2 regions of the Rhodococcus sp. 4CII genome follow, and region 1 is predicted to be linked to the other one. Evidence: riboswitches for the same ligand, from Rfam matches in the RefSeq annotation. Region 1 holds a riboswitch; the other holds the start of a gene.

Region 1 (9,763 bases):
GCGGGCGGCCGCGAACTCCGTGCGCAGACGTACTATTCGATCGGCGGCGGGTTCGTCGTCACCGGCGACGAACCGGAGGTGTCCGTCAGCGCCGTCGCGAACACCCTCTCGTTCGGGTCGGCGCGCGAGTTGCTGGACCTCACCGAGCACTACGGTCTCACGATCAGCGAGGTCATGCTCGAACACGAACGGGCTCTCCGCCCCGAGTCGGAGGTCCGGGCGCGGCTACTGCACATTCGCGACGTGATGGTCGAGTGCCAGCGACGCGGCATCAGCCGGGACGGGTACCTGCCCGGAAGCCTTCGGGTGCGGCGGCGCGCCCGCGGTTGGTACGAGCGGCTGAATGTGGAAGACCCCGAACGTGATCCCGCGTTCGCGGAGGACTGGGTGAACCTGGTGGCTCTCGCCGTCAACGAGGAGAACGCGTCCGGCGGCAGGATCGTCACCGCCCCCACCAACGGCGCCGCCGGCATCATCCCGGCGGTGTTGCACTACGCGGTGCACTACACCCCCGCCGGAAGGTCCGATCCGGACGACACGGCGGTGCGCTTCCTGCTGGCGGCGGGTGCGGTCGGATCCTTGTACAAGGAGCGGGCGTCGATCTCCGGGGCCGAGGTGGGCTGCCAGGGTGAGGTGGGGTCCGCCGCGTCGATGGCTGCCGCCGGTCTCGCCGAGATCCTCGGCGGAACCCCGGAACAGGTGGAGAACTCGGCGGAGATCGCGATGGAACACAGTCTGGGTCTGACGTGTGATCCCATCGGGGGTCTGGTGCAGATCCCGTGCATCGAACGCAACGCCATCTCGGCGGGTAAGGCGATCAACGCCGCCCGGATGGCCCTGCGCGGCGACGGAACCCACCGGGTGAGCCTGGATCAGGTGATCGAGACGATGCGGGCCACCGGCGCCGACATGAGTTCGAAGTACAAGGAGACCTCCACCGGGGGTCTCGCCGTGAACGTGTCGGTGAATCTCGTCGAATGCTGACTCATATCTATTGAGGCAGAACGCTATTCACGGTATGGTATGAGGCAGATCACATAACGGAAGAAGCCACTGAGCCGCGGCGGGAGAGTTCCGCCCTCCACCATCTGGATCAGCGGGCGCCGAAGGAGCAAATCCTCCCCGGGAAACTCTCAGGCACCTGTACCGCCGCGGCACGGCACCTCTGGAAAGCGGTCGACTGCAATTCCGGGTCGGCTCACCGATGGGGCAAGCGGGTCGTCACTCGCGGAAACTCTCAGGTCGATGACAGAGCGGGGAGGCAGCCCACCCACCGTGGCGTGCCTTGCGCGTCAACGACCACACGGAGTTCCTTTGTCCGAACGAACGAATCCGACCCGTGCCTCCGTCGCCTCGCCTCCCGACCCGAGCCCGTCTCCACAGGACAGTGATTCGGGAGGCGCGCATCTGTCGCGCCAGCTGTCCGATCGCCACATCCAGCTGATCGCCATCGGCGGCGCCATCGGCACCGGGCTCTTCATGGGCTCGGGTAAGACGATTTCACTCGCCGGCCCGTCCGTCATCTTCGTCTACATGATCATCGGCTTCATGCTGTTCTTCGTGATGCGGGCGATGGGCGAGATTCTGCTCTCGAATCTGAGCTACAAATCCTTCTCCGATTTCGCCGGGGACCTGCTCGGGCCGTGGGCGGGATTCTTCACTGGATGGACGTACTGGTTCTGCTGGATCGTCACCGGCATCGCCGACATCATCGCCATCGCCGGCTATGTCACGTACTGGTGGCACGATCTCCCGCTGTGGATTCCCGCCCTCGGCGCGGTCGTACTGTTGATCGCGCTGAACCTGCCCACGGTCAAGGCTTTCGGTGAAACCGAGTTCTGGTTCGCCCTGATCAAGATCCTCGCTATCGGCGGCCTGATCGTCGTCGGACTCGTGATGATCTTCACCCACTTCACCTCGCCCGACGGTGCCGTCGCCGGTTTCTCGAACCTGTGGAACGACGGCGGTCTCTTCCCCACCGGCCCCATGGGTTTCGTTGCCGGGTTCCAGATCGCGACGTTCGCCTTCGTCGGTATCGAACTCGTCGGCACGACAGCGGCGGAGGCCAAGGATCCGGAGAAGAATCTTCCCCGCGCGATCAACTCCATCCCCGTGCGCGTCATGTTGTTCTACGTGGTGGCACTCGTCGTCATCGTCTCCGTCACGCCGTGGCGTGACATCCTCCCGGACAAGAGTCCGTTCGTCACCATGTTCACCCTGGCGGGTCTGGGCATCGCCGCCTCCGTCATCAACTTCGTGGTGCTGACGTCCGCCGCATCGTCCGCGAATTCCGGTATCTACTCCACCTCGCGGATGGTCTACGGCCTGGCGCAGGAGGGTGACGCCCCGACGCGGTTCGGCACACTGACCCGGCGTCACGTCCCGGCGAATGCCCTGATGCTGTCGGGTGTCTTCCTTCTGGCCGGCGTCGCGATGGTCGCGGCCGGAAACTCGATCATCGCCGCGTTCACCCTGGTCACGACGATCTCCGCGCTGCTCTTCATGTTCGTCTGGTCGATCATTTTGATCAGCTACGTGGTGTACCGCAAGCGTCGTCCGCATCTGCACGCGGCATCGACGTTCAAGATGCCCGGCGGCGTCGTGATGTGTTATGTCGTGCTCGCCTTCTTCGGATTCCTGATCTGGGCGCTCACCCAGAAGGACGACACCCTGCATGCGCTGCTGGTGACTCCGGTGTGGTTCGCGATCCTCGGCGTGGCATGGTCGATCCTCCGGCGCCGCCCCGGGCACCAGGCCCGAGAAGCGGCATTCCGGGCGGAGATCGCCGCAACGCACCACGAGTAAGCGCACGGTGCCGGGAATCCGATCGGGATCCCGGCACCGTGGTCATGCAGGTGCAGGTTGCAATAGACCGATCCGGTCGAATCGCTCCGCACGTTCGGAGAGTCGCTGGGTGGTGTCCGCCGCGTCGAGCAGCGACAACTCGCGGTGGAGTACCGCCCCGACGCGCGTGCAGAATGCCGCGGATTCTTCTGCCGCGTCGGGGTATTCGGGAATAACCTCGTCGACGATGCCGCTCGCGAGGAGGTCGGACGACCGGATCCCCTGCCGGGCAGCCATGTCCGGAGCATGCGCGATGTCGTGGTGCAGAATTGCGCTCGCCCCTTCGGGCGGCAGCGGCGACAACCAGCCGTGCCGGGCCGCGAGCACCCGGTCGGCCGGGATCAACGCGAGCGCGCCGCCGCCGGTGCCCTGCCCGAGCAGCAGGGAGATCGTGGGAACGTCTAGGGAGACCATGTCCGCGATGCAGCGTGCGATCTCCCCGGCCAGCCCGCCTTCCTCGGCTTCCTTCGACAACGCCGCCCCCGCGGTGTCGATGACCGTCACCAGAGGCAGGTTCAATTCGGCCGCCAGCCGCATTCCCCGCCGCGCTTCGCGCAGTGCACCGGGGCCGAGCGGCGACCGGGTGGTCTGTCCGCGACGGTCCTGGCCGAGCAGAACGCACGGCATGTCACCGAACCGGACGAGGGCGAGGATGAGGCCGGGGTCGTTCTCACCCTGACCGGTTCCGTTGAGCGGCAGCACATCCGAGGCGGAGTGGAACATCACGTCGCGCACCCCGGGGCGGTCCTCGCGGCGCGAGGCGACCACCGACTCCCACGCAGGGACGTCCGGCAGGGTCTCGCGCACGGGCGCGTCGGCGAGCGACGGCCGGCCATTACGGCCGGAGGTGATGATGCGCAGCGCGCGGTCGACGATCTCGGCGAGCTGGTCCGGCGGCCGCACCGCGTCGATGAGTCCGTGGGCGTGGAGATTCTCGGCGGTCTGGACATCGGCCGGGAACGGCGAGTCGTACAGCGCCTCGAACACCCGCGGTCCGAGGAATCCGACGAGCGCTCCGGGCTCGGCGATCGTGACGTGGCCGAGGGAGCCCCAGGACGCGAATACGCCGCCGGTCGTGGGATTCCGGAGATAGACGAGGTAGGGCAGGTGCGCTTCCTTGTGCCGGATCACCGCCGCCGTGATCTTGACCATCTGCAGGAATGCGGTGGTCCCTTCCTGCATCCTCGTCCCGCCCGACGTGGGGAGGGCTAGGAGCGGAAGCCCATCGCGGGTGGCGCGGCGTATCGCGGCGACCAAGCGCTCGCCCGCGGCCACCCCGATGGAGCCGCCGAGAAAGCCGAACTCACAGATCAGGATTGCGGTGCGGCGGCCGCGGATGGTGGCAGCCCCGGTCAGAACCGCCTCGTCCAGTCCGGTCTTCTGCTGTGCGCGCAGCAGTTCGTCGGCGTACTCGGAATCCGCAGCGACGGGGATAGGGGCGGTGTCCCACGACTCCCAGGTTCCGGTGTCGGCGACGAGGTCGAGCAGTTCGGGCGCTGTCAGGCGTGCCATCAGCTGCATTCCTTCAGCCACGACATCACGGTGTCGGTGTCCGCGCCGAGGACCGGGGGTGCGGTGTGCCGGGTCTCGGTGACTTCGGTGCCGTCCGAGTCGAAGAACCGGAGCGGCGGCCCGGGCAGGGTGATGGTGCCGAGCGTGCGGTGGTCGACGTCGATCAGCAGCCTCTGCGACTTCGTCTGCTCCCATTCGTAGACCTCGGAGATGGTCCGGACCCGCCCGGCGGGCACCCCGATCCGGTCGAGTTCGATGAGAAGTTCGTCGCTGGTGTATGCGCCGAACGCGTCCTCGACCATTTCCAGGACCTGCTTGTGGTTTTCGACGCGTTCGGGGTTGGTGGCCATTCCGGGGGCGTCGGGGTCGAGGTCGAAGCCGGCGCAGAACCGCTTCCACAGTCCCTCGCTGCCGACCGAGATCTGCACGGCGCCGTCGGCGGTGCGGAACAGGCCGTACGGGGAGATGGACGGATGGTGGTTGCCCTGGGCCTCGCCGACCTCGCCGGCAACGGTCCACTTGGTGCCCTGGAAGGCGTGCACGCCGACGACGCTGGCCAGCAACGACGTGCGCACCACGCGGCCCCGGCCGGTGCGTTCGCGTTCCTGCAGGGCCGCGACGACGCCGAAGGCCCCGTACATGCCGGCGAGCAGATCCGCGATGGGGACGCCGACGCGCTGGACGTCGTCGGGATTCGGTCCGGTCAGCGACATCAGCCCGGCCTCGCCCTGGGCGATCTGGTCGTAGCCCGCGCGTCCCCCCTCGGGTCCGTCGTGTCCGAATCCACTGATGGACAGGATCACCAGGCGGGGATTCAGCTCCGCGAGACGCTCGGTGGTGAAGCCGAGGCGGTCGAGCACGCCGGTGCGGAAGTTCTCCATCAGGACGTCGGCGCGCCGGACGAGGGACTCGAGGGTGCCGCGTCCGTCGTCCGCCTTGAGGTCGAGGGTGATCGACTTCTTGTTCCGGTTCGCGGACAGGAAGTACGTCGATTCCCGCTCGCCGTAGGCCGGGTCCACGAACGGCGGTCCCCAGCCGCGGGTGTCGTCGCCGCCGTGCGGGGTTTCCACCTTGATGACCTCCGCGCCGAGGTCGCCGAGCATCATCGCCGCGTGCGGGCCCGCGAGTGCGCGGGTCAGATCGATGACGACCACGCCTTGCAGCGGACCGGTTCGCTCCATCGTTTTCGTGGACATGTGCAACCACCGTTACTTCCTGGCGAGAGCCGCGATATCTGGATTGTTGGTTCAGTGACCTAGTGGACCAGCCAATTAAATGAAGCATCTGACCCGGCCGATGTCAAGAGCCGGAGAATGTGCCGGTCGCCTACCCGGCGACGGTCAGAGCCAGCCGGGCACCACGAGGATCGCCCAGGCCGCGAGTGGTCCGATGGCGACGACGAGCGCGCTGTATTTCAGGATCTGCTTGTAGAACCGGTCGCGATCGACGTTCTGGGCGTTGGCAAGCACCAGGGCGCCGTTGGTCGAGAACGGGCTGACGTCCACGATGGTCGAGGAGATGGCGAGCGCGACGATGACTCCCACCGCGCCGACCTCGCCCGCGAGCAGGAACGGAACCGCGAGCGGAATGGTCGCTCCCAGAATCGCGGTGGACGAGGCGAAGGCGGAGACGATGGCCCCGATGTAGCAGAGGAGGAGGGCGACGAGGAGCGGCAGACCGAGGCTCGCCACCGCATTGCCGACGTACTCGACGGTGCCCGCTTCCTGCAGCACTCCCACGAAGGTGAGCACGCCGCCGATGAGCAGAACCGTCGACCAGCTGATCTGAGCGATGGCGCCCTTCTGCGCCTTCGGCGAGGCGAGCGCCAGGACGACGGCCACCGTCATCGAGATGAAGCCCACGTCCAGATCGAGGATCAGCGAGAACACGGCGAGCGCGACGAGGCCGACGAGGGTGAGGGCCTGATCGAACGTGACACGGGAACGGGCCGGCGAATCCGCGACCGTCGGCGTGGGGCGCACCTTGGTCGCGGTGGCGCCGCCCGAGCCCAAGCCACCGCCGGTGGCGGTGGCGGGAACTCCGCCGCCCGACACCCCGTCGACGGTTTCGGCCGCATCCTCGGGGCCGTCGTCGTGCACGCTGCGCCCGATCAGGCTCCGACCGCCGAGGAAGACGAACAGGAGTACACCGATCGCGGCGTTGAACACGAGACTGCCGAGGAACAGGGTGAGCGGACTGCTGGTCAATCCCGCCGTGGACGCGATGTCGTTGACCGTGACGCCGTAAATGCTGATCGGCGAGAATCCGCCGGCCTGCGCTCCGTGCACGACCATCATGCCCATCAGGAGGGCGTTGATCTTGTAGCGGGCGGCGAAGCCAAGCGCGATCGGGGCGACGATCGCCACCGCGGCGGGGCCGAGGGCGCCGATCGCGGTGAGCACCGCCGTGATCCCGAACATCACCCACGGGATCAGGGCGACGCGACCGCGGACCAGCCGGACCGCCCCGCGGACCATCAGGTCGACGGTCCCGTTGTTCTGGGCGATCGCGAAGAGGTAGGTGATGCCGACCAGCGTCAGGAACAGGCTGGCGGGGAAGCCGGCGATGATGTCGTCACTGCTCATGTGCAGCGACAGGGTTCCGACGAAGAAGGCGGCAACGAAGCCGAGGGCGCCCATGTTCACGGGCAGCACGGTCGCCGCCAGAAACATGACGGCGAGCGCAAGGATGGGAATCAACTCGGTCGACACGAGAGTCTCCGGTTCTGTGGCAGTGACATGGTCTCGGCCGCCGCCGGCGAGCAAATTGACTCAGTGGCAGATTGGCCTAGCCACTTCATCGAAGCAGTGTTGTGGATCACTGTCAACAGGAACTGTGCGTGCGGTTACATGACTTTGCGAGATACCGTGGAGTAGTTTCAGTGGAATGGAGAGTGGGTGGCCCAGTGGCTGAGCAACTGCGTCCGGTGGCGCGTCCGCGGCTGTACGAGGTGATCGTCGAGCAGCTCTGTGCGCACATCGCCGACCACGAGATGACGCCGGGCGACCGCCTCCCCGCGGAACGCGAACTCGCAGCTCAGTTGGGTGTGAGCCGCGCGTCCCTGAGTCAGGCGCTCGTCGCCCTCGAGGTGCAAGGCGTGGTGTCGGTGCGGCACGGAGACGGTGCCGTGCTCGTCCGCCGTCCCATCGAGGAGCGCGCCGTCAAGGCGCTGCGGGAACACGCCGACCGCCTTCCCGAGGTGATCGAGGCCCGCGAGGCGCTGGAGGTCAAACTCGCCGGACTCGCCGCCGAGCGCCGGTCCGACGCGGAGATGGCGGCAATCGATTCCGCACTCGCGACGATGGAATCCGAGATCGCCGCGGGCGATCGCGGCGTCGTCGGCGACGAGCAGTTCCACGAGGCCATCACCGTTGCGGCGCACTCGTCACTGCTGGCCAAGCTGATGCACGAGATTTCCGGGCTGATCCGGGAGACCCGGATCGAGTCGCTGTCCCAGGCCGAACGCCCGCGGGCCTCCCTCGAAGGGCACCGGCGCATTGCGACAGCGATTCGAGATCAGGACTCCGCGGGCGCTTCCCGGGCGATGGCCGATCACATCCGGATGGTGTCCGACGTCGCGCTGCTGCGCGAGGGCGGGTAACCGCGCCTATCCGCCGGCCACCGACTGCGGCCGGTGGGCGCCGAGGATCGTGTCGGTGTCCGCGCCCAGTACCGGCGGCGCGGACGTCAGGTGCGGGCGTTCGCCGGCGAAGCTGACCGGGAACGCGATCTGCCGCAGGCTGCCCAGCGTCGGGTGGTCGACCGTGCCGATCATCCCGAGCGCCGCGGTGTGCGGATCGGCGTAGATCTCGTCGAGGTGCCGGATCGGCGACACCGGAACGGCGTGCGCGGTGAGCGTGTCGCACCATTGCTCGACGGTGCCCGTCGCGAAGGCCGCGGACAGTTCCCGCTCGAGCTCGCCGCGATGCGCCACCCGGTCGCGGTTGCGTCCGAAGCGCGGATCCGACGTCAGATCCTCCCGGCCGATCGCCGAGCACAGGCTCGCCCATTGCGCGTCGTTGCCCACCGCGACGACGAAGTACCCGTCGCTCGCGGGAAAGGCCTGATAGGGCGCGAGATTCGGGTGGCCGGATCCGAGTGGGCCGGGGCGCTCCCCGGTGGCGAAGTAATTCGTCGCCCAGTTCACGTGCAGGGCGAGTTGGCACTCGAACAGCGACGTCGTGACGTACTGCCCGCGTCCGGTCCGCGACCGTTCCACGAGAGCCGCGAGCACGCCGACCAGTCCGAACAGCGCCGCCCCCAGATCACCCATCGCGAATCCGGCCTTCATCGGCGCCCCACCCGGTTCACCGGTCAGCGACATGAGGCCACCTGCGGCCTGCGCGATCATGTCGTAGCCGGGTTCGTCGCGCAGCGGACCCTCCTCCCCGAACGCGGAGATGTGCAGCACGACCAGGTGCGGGTACCGCTCGGACAGCGTCCGGTAGTCGAAGATGCGCTGCAACCCGCTGCCGGGCTTGAAGTTCTCGACGACGACGTCGGTCTCCTCCAGGATCCGATGGATCGCGTCCTGCCCCTCCTCCGATTTGAGGTCGACGGTGACCGACTTCTTGCCCCGGTTGATCGCGAGGTAATAGGTGGCGTCGGCGCCGACGAACGGCGGCCCCCACGACCGGGTCGGGTCGCCGCCGTCGGGATGTTCGACCTTGGTGACGTCGGCGCCGAGATCTGCGAGCGACATGGTGGCGTACGGACCGGCGAGGATCTTGGAGAGGTCCAGCACCCGGACACCCGCGAGGGGCGCCGGTCCGGCGTTTGTCGTGTTCACAGGAGAACTCCTGTCGCCGAAACGGTTCGGGGTGCGGTGTCGTGCGCGGCGCGGGCTTCGACGTCGGTGCCGTCGACGACGGCGGCCAGTTCGTGCAGGGCCGCGGCCGGGACGTGCCCGGTGCCGCCGGCGAGGTAGGCGTTCGCGACGAGCAGCGACCGGTACCCGCGGTCCGAGGTGATCGCGAAGTCGGCGAGGTCGAAGAGCAAGGTCGCCATCACCGTGCGAGCCAACTCGTTCGCGTAGCGCGCGCATCCGGCCTGCGCGGTGTCGTCGTCGCCGGCGAGCAGCAGGTCGCCTTCCTCGATCAGGTCGTCCCAGCGGCGACGGAGAACGTCGGCACCGGCGGCGCAGTCGGGTCCGAGCCCGGCGAGGATGCCGCGCATCGCATCCGCCAGCTGACGGTGCGCACCGGACTTCCGCATGCACCGCAACACGTCCAGGGCGATGACGTTGCTCGAGCCCTCCCAGATCGAGCCGAGGTGGGCGTCGCGCACCAGGCGGGCATGGGCCCACTCCTCGATGTATCCGTTGCCGCCGCGGACCTCCATGGCCTCGCCGGTGACCACCCGGGCCCGTTTGCACACGTAGTGCTTCGCGAGCGGGGTGAGAACCCGG
Region 2 (9,763 bases), 2.2 Mb from region 1:
TAGACGTGCTCGCCGACTCCGCGGCCGGACGTCCGCTCGTGGCGTGCAACAATTCGGCGGTCGGCCGGGACGGGACCGTGTACTTCACCGACTCCTCCGCGCATTTCACGATCGCCGACCACCGCTACGACCTCCTCGAGCACCGGGGAACCGGTCGCCTCCTGCGGCTCGACCCGCGCACCGGGGAGACCGACCTCCTCGCCGAGGGACTGCAATTCGCCAACGGCGTCGGGTTGGCATCGGACGAATCGTTCGTCCTCGTCGCCGAGACCGGGTCCTACCAGATCTCCCGCGTCGACCTCACCGGCCCGTCGCAGGGCCGGGCCTCGGTGTGGGCCGGGAATCTGCCCGGCATCCCGGACAACATGACGTCGCAGACGCGCGGCGGGCTGTTCTGGGTGGCGCTCTACAGTCCGCGTATGAGACTGCTGGACATGATCGCGCCCTACCCCACGCTGCGCATCGTGACGGCGAACCTGCCGGAGGCCGTTCAACCGGATCCCGAGCATGCCGGCTGGGTGATCGCGCTCGACGCGGAGGGCAGGATCGTGCACAGCCTGCGCGGAGGTAAGGGGAGCTACTCACCCGTGACCGGGGTGCGGGAACACGACGGGTGGCTGTACCTGGGGAGTCTGTCCGCCGACGCCGTCGCGCGCGTCCGGGTCCCGCCATCGCCGGGCGCGTGACACGAGCCGGCCGGGCGGGACGATCGACCGGGCGCCGGCGCGGTTGTGGAAGAGTGGCGAGAGCGGTGCGACGAGCGCCCGAAACAGGTCCGCACTCGACGCTGGGGAGATTTTGGTGAATTCGGTGGACCGGGACACTGCGCGGTCGGACCGGATCGTGACGGTCCCGAACCTCCTGAGCGTGATCCGGCTCCTCGGCGTGCCGTTGTTCGTGTACCTGCTGCTCGTCACCCACTCCGACGGTTGGGCGCTCGCGATCCTCATGATCAGCGGCTTCACCGACTGGCTCGACGGGAAACTGGCGCGAATCCTCGACCAGTCGTCGAAGCTGGGTGCGCTCCTCGACCCCTTCGTCGATCGCCTGTACGTGGTCACCACACTGGTCACGTTCGTCATCCGCGGCTTCATCCCGTGGTGGGTGGCCGCGATCCTGATCGTCCGCGACGCGGTGCTCGCGCTCACCCTGTTCATCTACCGCCGCCGCGGCCTGCCGCCCCCGGACGTCATGTATCTCGGCAAGGGCGCGACGTTCCTGCTGATGTTCGCGCTGCCGATGATCCTGGCGGCGCACGGTGACTGGAGTATCGCGACCGTGGCTCAACCGCTCGGCGCGGCTCTGCTGATCTGGGGCACGGTGCTGTACGTCTGGACCGGACTGCTCTACACCCTCAACGCGCTGACCGTCGCGCGCACCGTTCCCGTGCGAGGACCGGGCGGCGATGAACGCGGGGCCGAGTGATGAAGCGGACAGATTCCGGCATCCGCAGGAATCCGATGCCGTCCCTGCTCAGGTCCCTGATGAACGACCATCTGGACCCCGGGTACGAAGGCGCCGCCGAGGACCGTGAGCAGGGCCATTCCCGGCAGACTCGCGTCGGCCGGCAGGTGTGGATCGCGATCGGTGCACTGCTTGTTGGTCTCGTGCTGTCGGTCGCGTACCGGCAGGCCACCGAGCGAATCCCCGGCACCGAGCAGGTGCGCTCCGAACTTCTCGGCAAGGTGCACGACGCCGAGGATCGCGCGGGCGCTCTCGCCGGCACCCGGGACACACTGTCGGGGCAGGCCGACGACGCCCGTGCCACCGCGCTGGCGGGCGACGCCCGCGGTGCGGCGCTGCTCGGCGAGCTCCGTGGCCTCGAAGGCGACGCCGCACTCGAGGCCGTGCACGGCCCGGGCCTGGCGGTGACCTTGACGGACCCGGCGGCCAAACCCAACCTGTCCGATTCGTCGCAGCGCAGCGTCGGAGGGAAGGCCGTGGTGCTCGATCGCGACCTGCAGTCGGTGGTCAATTCGCTGTGGGCGAGCGGTGCGGAGGCCATCGCGGTCGGCGACGTCCGGGTGGGGCCGTCCGTGACGATCCGGCAGGCCGGTGGCGCAATGCTCGTGGACAATCAGCCGGTGTTCTCGCCCTATGTGGTGTCGGCGATCGGCCCCCAGGGGCCGATGCAGACCGGATTCGTCGTGAGCGACGCCTACCTGCGGATGTCCAGCGTGGCGCAGCTGTACGGCATCGGATTCGCGGTGGTGGAGGCCGACGATCTCCACCTGCCCGCTGCCCCGGCGCGGGAAGTGCGTGCGGCCCGGGAAGCAGGAACACGATGACAACCGCGGAGTCGAACGGAGGCGTCACACGAATGAAGGCAGCACTGAAGGGTGGATCCGCGATCTACGGGGTGCTCGCCCTGATGGTGGGCATCGTGCTGGGAGTGGTCTTCAGCCCGCAAGTGCCCGACGCGGTGCAGCCCTACCTGCCCATCGCCGTCGTCGCCGCCCTCGATGCGGTGTTCGGCGGATTGCGCGCGTACCTCGACGAGATCTTCGACTCGAAGGTGTTCGTCGTCTCGTTCGTGTTCAATGTGCTGGTGGCCGCTCTGATCGTGTGGCTCGGTGACCAACTCGGTGTCGGAACCCAGTTGTCGACCGCGATCGTCGTGGTGCTGGGCATCCGGATCTTCGGCAACGCGGCGGCGCTCCGGCGGCGCCTGTTCGGGGCGTGAGCGGGACATGAGCGGGCACGAAGGCAAGCACGAACTGCACGGGGACGAACCGGCGACGTCGCGGCGCTCGCACGTCGTCTTCGCGCTCCTGGCCGCGCTCCTGCTCGGCGGACTGGGAATTGCGATCGTGACGCAGGTGAAGAACACCGGATCCGGCGACACCCTCGACTCGGCGAGCCCCGCGGATCTGCTGGTCGTCCTGGACACCCTGAATCAACGCGAGGCGGCCCTGCGCCAGGAGATCGCGGGGCTGGAACAGACCTTGGCCACGTTGCAACAGAGCGGGAGTTCCGGAGCTGCGCTCGACGAGGCGCAGGCACGCCTGACGGCCCTGTCGATCCAGGTCGGAAGCGCACCGGCCACCGGCCCCGGCGTGACGCTGCGCATCACCGATCCCAACAAGGGGGTCGGCTCCGAGGTGCTGCTCGATCTCGTGCAGGAATTGCGCGCCGCCGGCGCCGAGGCCGTCCAGATCCAGGGCGCCGACGGCGCACCCATCCGGATCGGTGTCGACTCCTGGGTGTCGGGTTCGCCCGGCGGTGTGTCGGTGGACGGCCGGAAGATCGGCGCACCGTACGGCGTGGTCGCGATCGGTGATCCGCCCACTCTGGCGGCGGCCCTGAACATTCCCGGAGGGGTCGTAGACACCGTCGCGCGCAGCGGCGGCCAGCTGACGATCGAACAATCACAGCAGGTCACGATCTCCGCCTTGCGAGAGGCGAAACCTCGCCAATACGCTCAGCCCGGAAATTGATCTTCGCATCCGCCCGCGGAATGCCATCGAAAGGAAGCCACTGTGAGTGAGCTCGAAATCCCCGCCGATCGTCGGTACACCGCCGAACACGAGTGGGTCGAGCGGACGGGGCCCACGACGGTACGCGTCGGCATCACCGATTTCGCGCAGTCCCAACTCGGCGACGTCGTCTTCGTCCAGCTTCCGGCAGTCGACGAGGACGTGACGGCGGGCGAGTCGTTCGGCGAGGTGGAATCGACCAAGAGCGTCTCCGACATCTACGCCCCGCTGACGGCGAAAGTTGTTGCCGCCAACGCTGATCTGGACGGCAACCCGGAACTGGTGAACTCCGCCCCCTACGGGCAGGGGTGGCTGGTGGAACTCGCCGTCGACGACGAGGCGACCCTCGACGCGGCCCTCGGCGACATGCTGGACGCCGCCGGCTACGGCGAGATTGCGGCGGGCTGATTCCCGGGAACCCGCGAAACGGTAATCAAACCGCGGCGGACCGCGCCGACAGCCCGGAAAACCGGGTTGCCGGAGAAATCCGCTGTCGGAATACCGGTTCGTAATGTGCTGGCGGCCTGTCTCACTACACGCACCGGCGCGCGCAGGGTACGGTCGAAGTGAACGCATGTGCCGTGTCGGGGCGCAGGTCCGTAGTTTGAATGTGATCGTGGGAGTTTGCACAGAAGTTAATGTGCACGGGAACCGAATTATGTAGTACCGAGTGGCATTGCGTAGTCCAGCGAATATTGCTGGATGATCGAACTAGGAGGAGAAACGGTGAGCGAGAACGGCAACGACGCGGTCTATGGGGAGTCGCCGGCGGAAACCACGTCGGTCTTCCGCGCGGACTTTCTCAATGAGCTCGACAGCTCCTCGGCAACGCAGGCTCCGGAGGCCCCGGTGTCGGGTGTGGAGGGACTGCCCGCGGGCTCTGCTCTGCTCGTCGTCAAGCGCGGCCCGAACGCGGGGTCGCGCTTTCTGCTCGACCAGCCGACGACGTCGGCGGGACGGCACCCCGACAGCGACATCTTCCTCGACGACGTGACGGTCAGCCGTCGTCATGCGGAGTTCCGCCAGGAGGACGACGAGTTCCAGGTTGTCGACGTCGGCAGCCTCAACGGCACCTACGTCAACCGGGAGCCGGTCGATTCGGCTGTGCTGGCCAATGGTGACGAGGTCCAGATCGGGAAGTTCAGGCTGGTCTTCCTGACCGGCCCCCGGACCACGGCCGGTGGTTCGCAGATCGGTGAGACGTCAGCTGGTGCGGGTAGCCAATGACCGCGGTGCGGCAGCAGCAGGCGCAGTCGGGGATGTCGATCGGCTCGGTGCTGGATCGACTGCGCCCCGATTTTCCTGATGTGACGATCTCGAAGATCCGATTCCTCGAAGCCGAGGGTCTCATCAGCCCGCAGCGCACTCCCTCGGGGTATCGGCGTTTCTCGATCGCCGACTGTGAACGACTGCGTTACGTCCTTACCGCGCAGCGCGATCAGTATCTGCCGCTGAAGGTCATCAAGGAGCAACTCGAGGCCATCGACAGGGGTGTGGCCACGGTCGGCGCCGGCGATTCGTCGCCGCGCCGGCCGCGGACGCTCACCGTGGCGCCCGGCGAGGTGTCGCCGGAGGAGTTCCTCACCGACCGCGAGGTGCGGATCAGCCGCGACGACCTGATCGCGCGGGCCGGGATCGACGAGAAGTTCCTCGGCGAACTGACCCGTGGGGGACTGGTCGTTCCCGGACCGGCGGGGTTCTTCGACGAGGACGCAGTGACACTGGCGCGCACCGCGAGGGCCATGTCCGAGTTCGGGCTCGAGGTGCGGCATCTGCGTGCGTTCAAACTGGCGGCCGACCGTGAGGCCGGGTTGGTCGCGCAGATCGCCGGGCCGGTGGCCAAGGGCCGCGACGCCGGTGCGCGGGATCGCGCCGAGGAGATGGTGCGCGAACTCGCCGCGTTGTCCCTCACGTTGCACACGTGCCTGGTGAAGTCGGCAGTCCGGGGTGCGCTCGATCGGTAAGTGAGTTCGCCCACCGAGAACACTTCCCAACGACGCTGCGCTCGAACGGCTGTACGGTCGAAGAGCAGACACGAATCGAATAGAATCCTGGTACGGCATTGTGTGCCGCGGACGGACCATTGCAGGGTGGAGGCAGACGCGATGAGCGAAATGCACGTGATCGGAGTTCGTGTCGAGCAGCCCCAAAGTCAGCCTGTTCTGCTGTTGCGTGAAACCGACGGCGAGCGGTACCTCCCCATCTGGATCGGTCAGACCGAGGCCACCGCGATCGCGCTCGAACAGCAGGGGGTCGAGCCGGCGCGCCCGCTGACCCACGACCTGATCAAGAACCTGATCGAAGCTTTCGGACGCACTCTGAAAGAGGTTCGCATCGTGGACCTCCGCGAGGGCACGTTCTATGCCGACCTCGTGTTCGACCAGAACACCCGGGTCTCTGCCCGGCCGTCCGATTCCATCGCCATCGCACTCCGGATCGGGGTGCCGATCTTCGCGGAAGAAGCGGTGCTCACCGAGGCCGGTCTGGTCATGCCGGACGAGCGCGAAGACGAGGTCGAGAAGTTCAAGGAATTCCTCGAGTCCGTGTCGCCGGACGATTTCAAGGCCACTGACGGCTAGCTTGCACCCTGCGGATGAGCCTCGGCGCGCAGTATCGGTTGAGGTTCTTCCGGCGCGTTGCGTTGACCCGGTCTCCTCGGAGTCATAGCGTTCAGTGCAGTGATTTTCTGCCCTGCAGATTGCATCGGGCGTACGCTGAGTAGGTTCAGGGTACGGACTTGCTCGATGTCACTGGTGGCGTTCACGCCGCCCGATGTGCCGCGGTTCGTCGCGGACACTGGCGACGCGCGTCACAGGCGCACTGATCGTCGGGTTCAGTGCAACATGCGAGAGGGAGTAGTCAGTGGGAGATCGGCCGCAGGAGAATGCGCTGAATCTTGCGCCCGGCGACGTCGTTGCCGAGCCCGAGTTCAGCTCCGAAGAGATCCAGCCGGGCCTCTTCCCGGACGATTCCGTGCCCGACGACCTCGTCGGATACCGCGTCCCCATCGCCTGCCAGATCGCGGGAATCACGTACCGCCAGCTCGATTACTGGGCGCGCACATCCCTCGTGGTGCCGTCCATTCGTGGCGCCGCGGGTTCGGGAAGCCAGCGGCTGTACTCGTTCAAAGACATCCTCGTCCTCAAGATCGTCAAGCGTCTGCTCGACACCGGAATATCCTTGCAGAACATTCGCGTGGCCGTCGACCACCTCCGGAAGCGCGGAGTGCGGGACTTGGCGAAGATCACACTCTTCTCGGACGGGACCACTGTCTACGAGTGCACGTCCGCCGAAGAGGTCGTCGATCTGCTGCAGGGCGGGCAGGGCGTGTTCGGCATCGCGGTCAGCGGTGCGATGCGCGAACTGACCGGCACCATCGCCGATTTCCCGGCCGAGCGGGCCGACGGCGGCGACAGTGAGCAGAGCCCGGAGGACGAACTGGCGTCGCGGCGCAAGAACCGCGTGAGCCGCAAGACGGGGTAGGTTCCATCCATCCGAGCGGGACGCTGCCTGCGCCGCCATCCGCAGCGGTGACATAGACTGGCGGTGCGTCGACGCCGTGCGGGAGAGTTCCGGGCACTGCATGCACAGAAACAGTGTGTGCGGGAGTTCGGGCGCCGAAGGAGCAACACCTCCCCGTCAATCTCTCAGGCAGACAGGACCGTGCGGGCTCCGACGTCTCTGGAAAGCGGTGGGAGCACCCACCCGCCCACGGGGAAAGGGCCGTCGTCGCATGCGAACGACGGTACCGAATCTCTCAGGCGCTCGACGAGAGCAGGCGACAGAGGGGGAGGGACGTTCCGCCGACGCGGGGCGTGTCCTGATCCTCCGAACTGCTTGGGAGTTGTCGTGATCGACGCTGGAAGCCGTACATTCGCCGATCGTCATGTCGGCCCGAACGCTGCGGAACTCGCGCACATTCTCGAACTGGTCGGAGCCGAATCGCTCGACGATCTCGCAGCGAAGGCCGTCCCTGCCGTCATCCTGGACGGCGTCACCGATGGCATCGCCGACGGTCTCGACGCCTTGCCCGCGCCGGTCTCCGAGCACGAAGCGCTCGCCGAACTGTCTGCGCTCGCCGCCCAGAACACCGTGGCGACGTCGATGATCGGTCTCGGCTACTACGACACCCTCACCCCGCCGGTCCTGATCAGGAACATCATCGAGAACCCGGCCTGGTACACCGCCTACACGCCGTACCAGCCCGAGATCAGCCAGGGCCGACTCGAAGCCCTCCTCAACTTCCAGACGATGGTCGCCGACCTGACCGGCATGGAGGTCGCCAACTCGTCGATGCTCGACGAGGCCACCGCCGCAGCCGAGGCGATGACGTTGCTGCGCCGCGCGAGCAAGAGCAAGTCACCGCGCTTCGTGGTCGACGCGGACCTGTTCCCGCAGACCCTCGCCGTCGTCGAGACCCGGGCGGAGCCGCTCGGCATCGAGATCGTCGTAACCGACCTGGCTGCCGGACTGCCAGATGGCGACTTCTTCGGCGTTCTCGGACAGATGCCCGGTGCGTCCGGCCGCATCGTCGACTACACCGACGTGATCGCCGCCGCCCACGAGCGCGGCGCGCTGGTCGCCGTCGGTGCCGACCTGCTGTCGCTCACCCTCCTCACCCCGCCCGGCGAGATCGGTGCGGACGCCTGCTTCGGCACCACCCAGCGTTTCGGTGTCCCGATGGGCTTCGGCGGCCCGCACGCCGGCTACCTCGCCGTACACACCAAGCACGCGCGGCAGCTCCCCGGCCGTCTGGTGGGCGTCTCCGTCGACGCGGACGGAGACAAGGCCTACCGGCTGGCGCTGCAGACGCGCGAGCAGCACATCCGCCGCGAGAAGGCCACGTCGAACATCTGCACCGCTCAGGTGCTGCTGGCGATTCTCGCGGCCATGTACGCCAGCTACCACGGCGCCGAGGGGCTGAAGGCGATCGCGCTGCGCGTCGCGAACACGGCACACTCCCTGGCTGCCGCACTCCGCAAGACCGGGGCCCGGGTCGTCCACGAGCACTTCTTCGACACGATTCTCGTGCGGGTCGACGGCCGCGCGTCGGATGTCGTGGCGCAGGCGAAGGCCGCCGGCATCAACCTGCGGCTCGTCGACGCCGATCACGTCGCCGTTGCGTGCGACGAGGCCACCACCGCGGAGGACGTGGCCCACGTGCTGGCGGCGTTCGGCGGCGACGGCGCCGTGGCCGCGGCCACGGGCACGGCGGTCCCGGACGCGCAGCTCCGCGGATCCGACTACCTCCAGCACGAGGCATTCACGCGCTACCGGACCGAGACGGCCATGCTGCGCTACCTGCGGGCGTTGTCCGACAAGGACATTGCGCTCGACCGCAGCATGATCCCGCTCGGCTCGTGCACGATGAAGCTCAACGCCACCGCCGAGATGGAAGCGATCACCTGGCCCGCGTTCGCCGGACTGCACCCCTTCGCGCCGACCGGGGACACCCCGGGCATCCTCCGCATCATCAAGGACCTCGAGAACTGGCTCGTGGCCGTCACCGGGTACGACGCGGTGAGTCTGCAGCCGAACGCCGGAAGCCAGGGCGAGTACGCGGGACTGCTCGCGATCCGCAACTACCACCTCAGCCGGGGTGACGACCACCGCGACACCTGCCTCATCCCGTCGAGCGCCCACGGCACCAATGCCGCGTCCGCGGTCATGGCCGGGATGCGCGTCGAGGTCGTCGCCTGCCGCCCGAACGGTGACGTCGACCTGGACGATCTGCGGGCGAAGATCGCCGACCACGCCGAGCGCCTCGCGGCGATCATGATCACCTACCCGTCCACGCACGGTGTGTACGAGCACGAGATCGCCGACATCTGCGCCGCCGTCCACGACGCCGGCGGCCAGGTGTACGTCGACGGAGCCAACCTCAACGCCCTCGTCGGCCTGGCCCGACCGGGCCGGTTCGGCGGCGACGTCAGCCACCTCAATCTGCACAAGACGTTCTGCATCCCGCACGGCGGCGGCGGCCCCGGTGTCGGTCCCATCGGCGTGCGGTCCCACCTCACGCCGTTCCTGCCCGGACATCCGCTCGCACCCGAACTCGGCACCGCCGGGCCGATCTCCGCGGCCCCCTACGGCAGCGCGTCGATCCTTCCCATCACCTGGGCGTACATCCGGATGATGGGCGCCGTCGGACTGCGCCGCGCAAGCCTGACCGCCATCGCCTCGGCCAACTACATCGCGCGCCGCCTGGACGAGTACTTCCCCGTCCTCTACACCGGCGAGGGCGGAATGGTGGCGCACGAGTGCATCCTCGACCTCCGGCAGATCAC

The links. A riboswitch is a leader RNA that binds a small molecule or an ion and turns the genes downstream of it on or off. The one in region 1 is predicted to bind glycine.
Region 2: another riboswitch for glycine. It lies ahead of gcvP (aminomethyl-transferring glycine dehydrogenase); the one in region 1 lies ahead of cycA (D-serine/D-alanine/glycine transporter).

Annotation. Positions count from the first base shown of each region.
Region 1 covers NZ_JACCFE010000002.1:4,496,002-4,505,764, reverse strand. The annotation lists gene H0B43_RS21565 (L-serine ammonia-lyase) at 1-984, shown strand, start outside; glycine riboswitch at 1,055-1,159, shown strand; gene cycA (D-serine/D-alanine/glycine transporter) at 1,315-2,805, shown strand; gene H0B43_RS21555 (carboxyl transferase domain-containing protein) at 2,848-4,356, opposite strand; gene H0B43_RS21550 (CaiB/BaiF CoA-transferase family protein) at 4,356-5,552, opposite strand; gene H0B43_RS21545 (SLC13 family permease) at 5,697-7,067, opposite strand; gene H0B43_RS21540 (FadR/GntR family transcriptional regulator) at 7,262-7,957, shown strand; gene H0B43_RS21535 (CaiB/BaiF CoA-transferase family protein) at 7,964-9,145, opposite strand; gene H0B43_RS21530 (acyl-CoA dehydrogenase family protein) at 9,142-9,763, opposite strand, start outside.
Region 2 covers NZ_JACCFE010000002.1:6,726,460-6,736,222, forward strand. The annotation lists gene H0B43_RS32020 (SMP-30/gluconolactonase/LRE family protein) at 1-686, shown strand, start outside; gene H0B43_RS32025 (CDP-alcohol phosphatidyltransferase family protein) at 802-1,425, shown strand; gene H0B43_RS32030 (DUF881 domain-containing protein) at 1,425-2,288, shown strand; gene H0B43_RS32035 (small basic family protein) at 2,321-2,683, shown strand; gene H0B43_RS32040 (DUF881 domain-containing protein) at 2,691-3,437, shown strand; gene gcvH (glycine cleavage system protein GcvH) at 3,480-3,884, shown strand; gene garA (glycogen accumulation regulator GarA) at 4,203-4,703, shown strand; gene H0B43_RS32055 (MerR family transcriptional regulator) at 4,700-5,440, shown strand; gene H0B43_RS32060 (bifunctional nuclease family protein) at 5,582-6,055, shown strand; gene H0B43_RS32065 (MerR family transcriptional regulator) at 6,339-6,959, shown strand; glycine riboswitch at 7,029-7,150, shown strand; gene gcvP (aminomethyl-transferring glycine dehydrogenase) at 7,326-9,763, shown strand, end outside.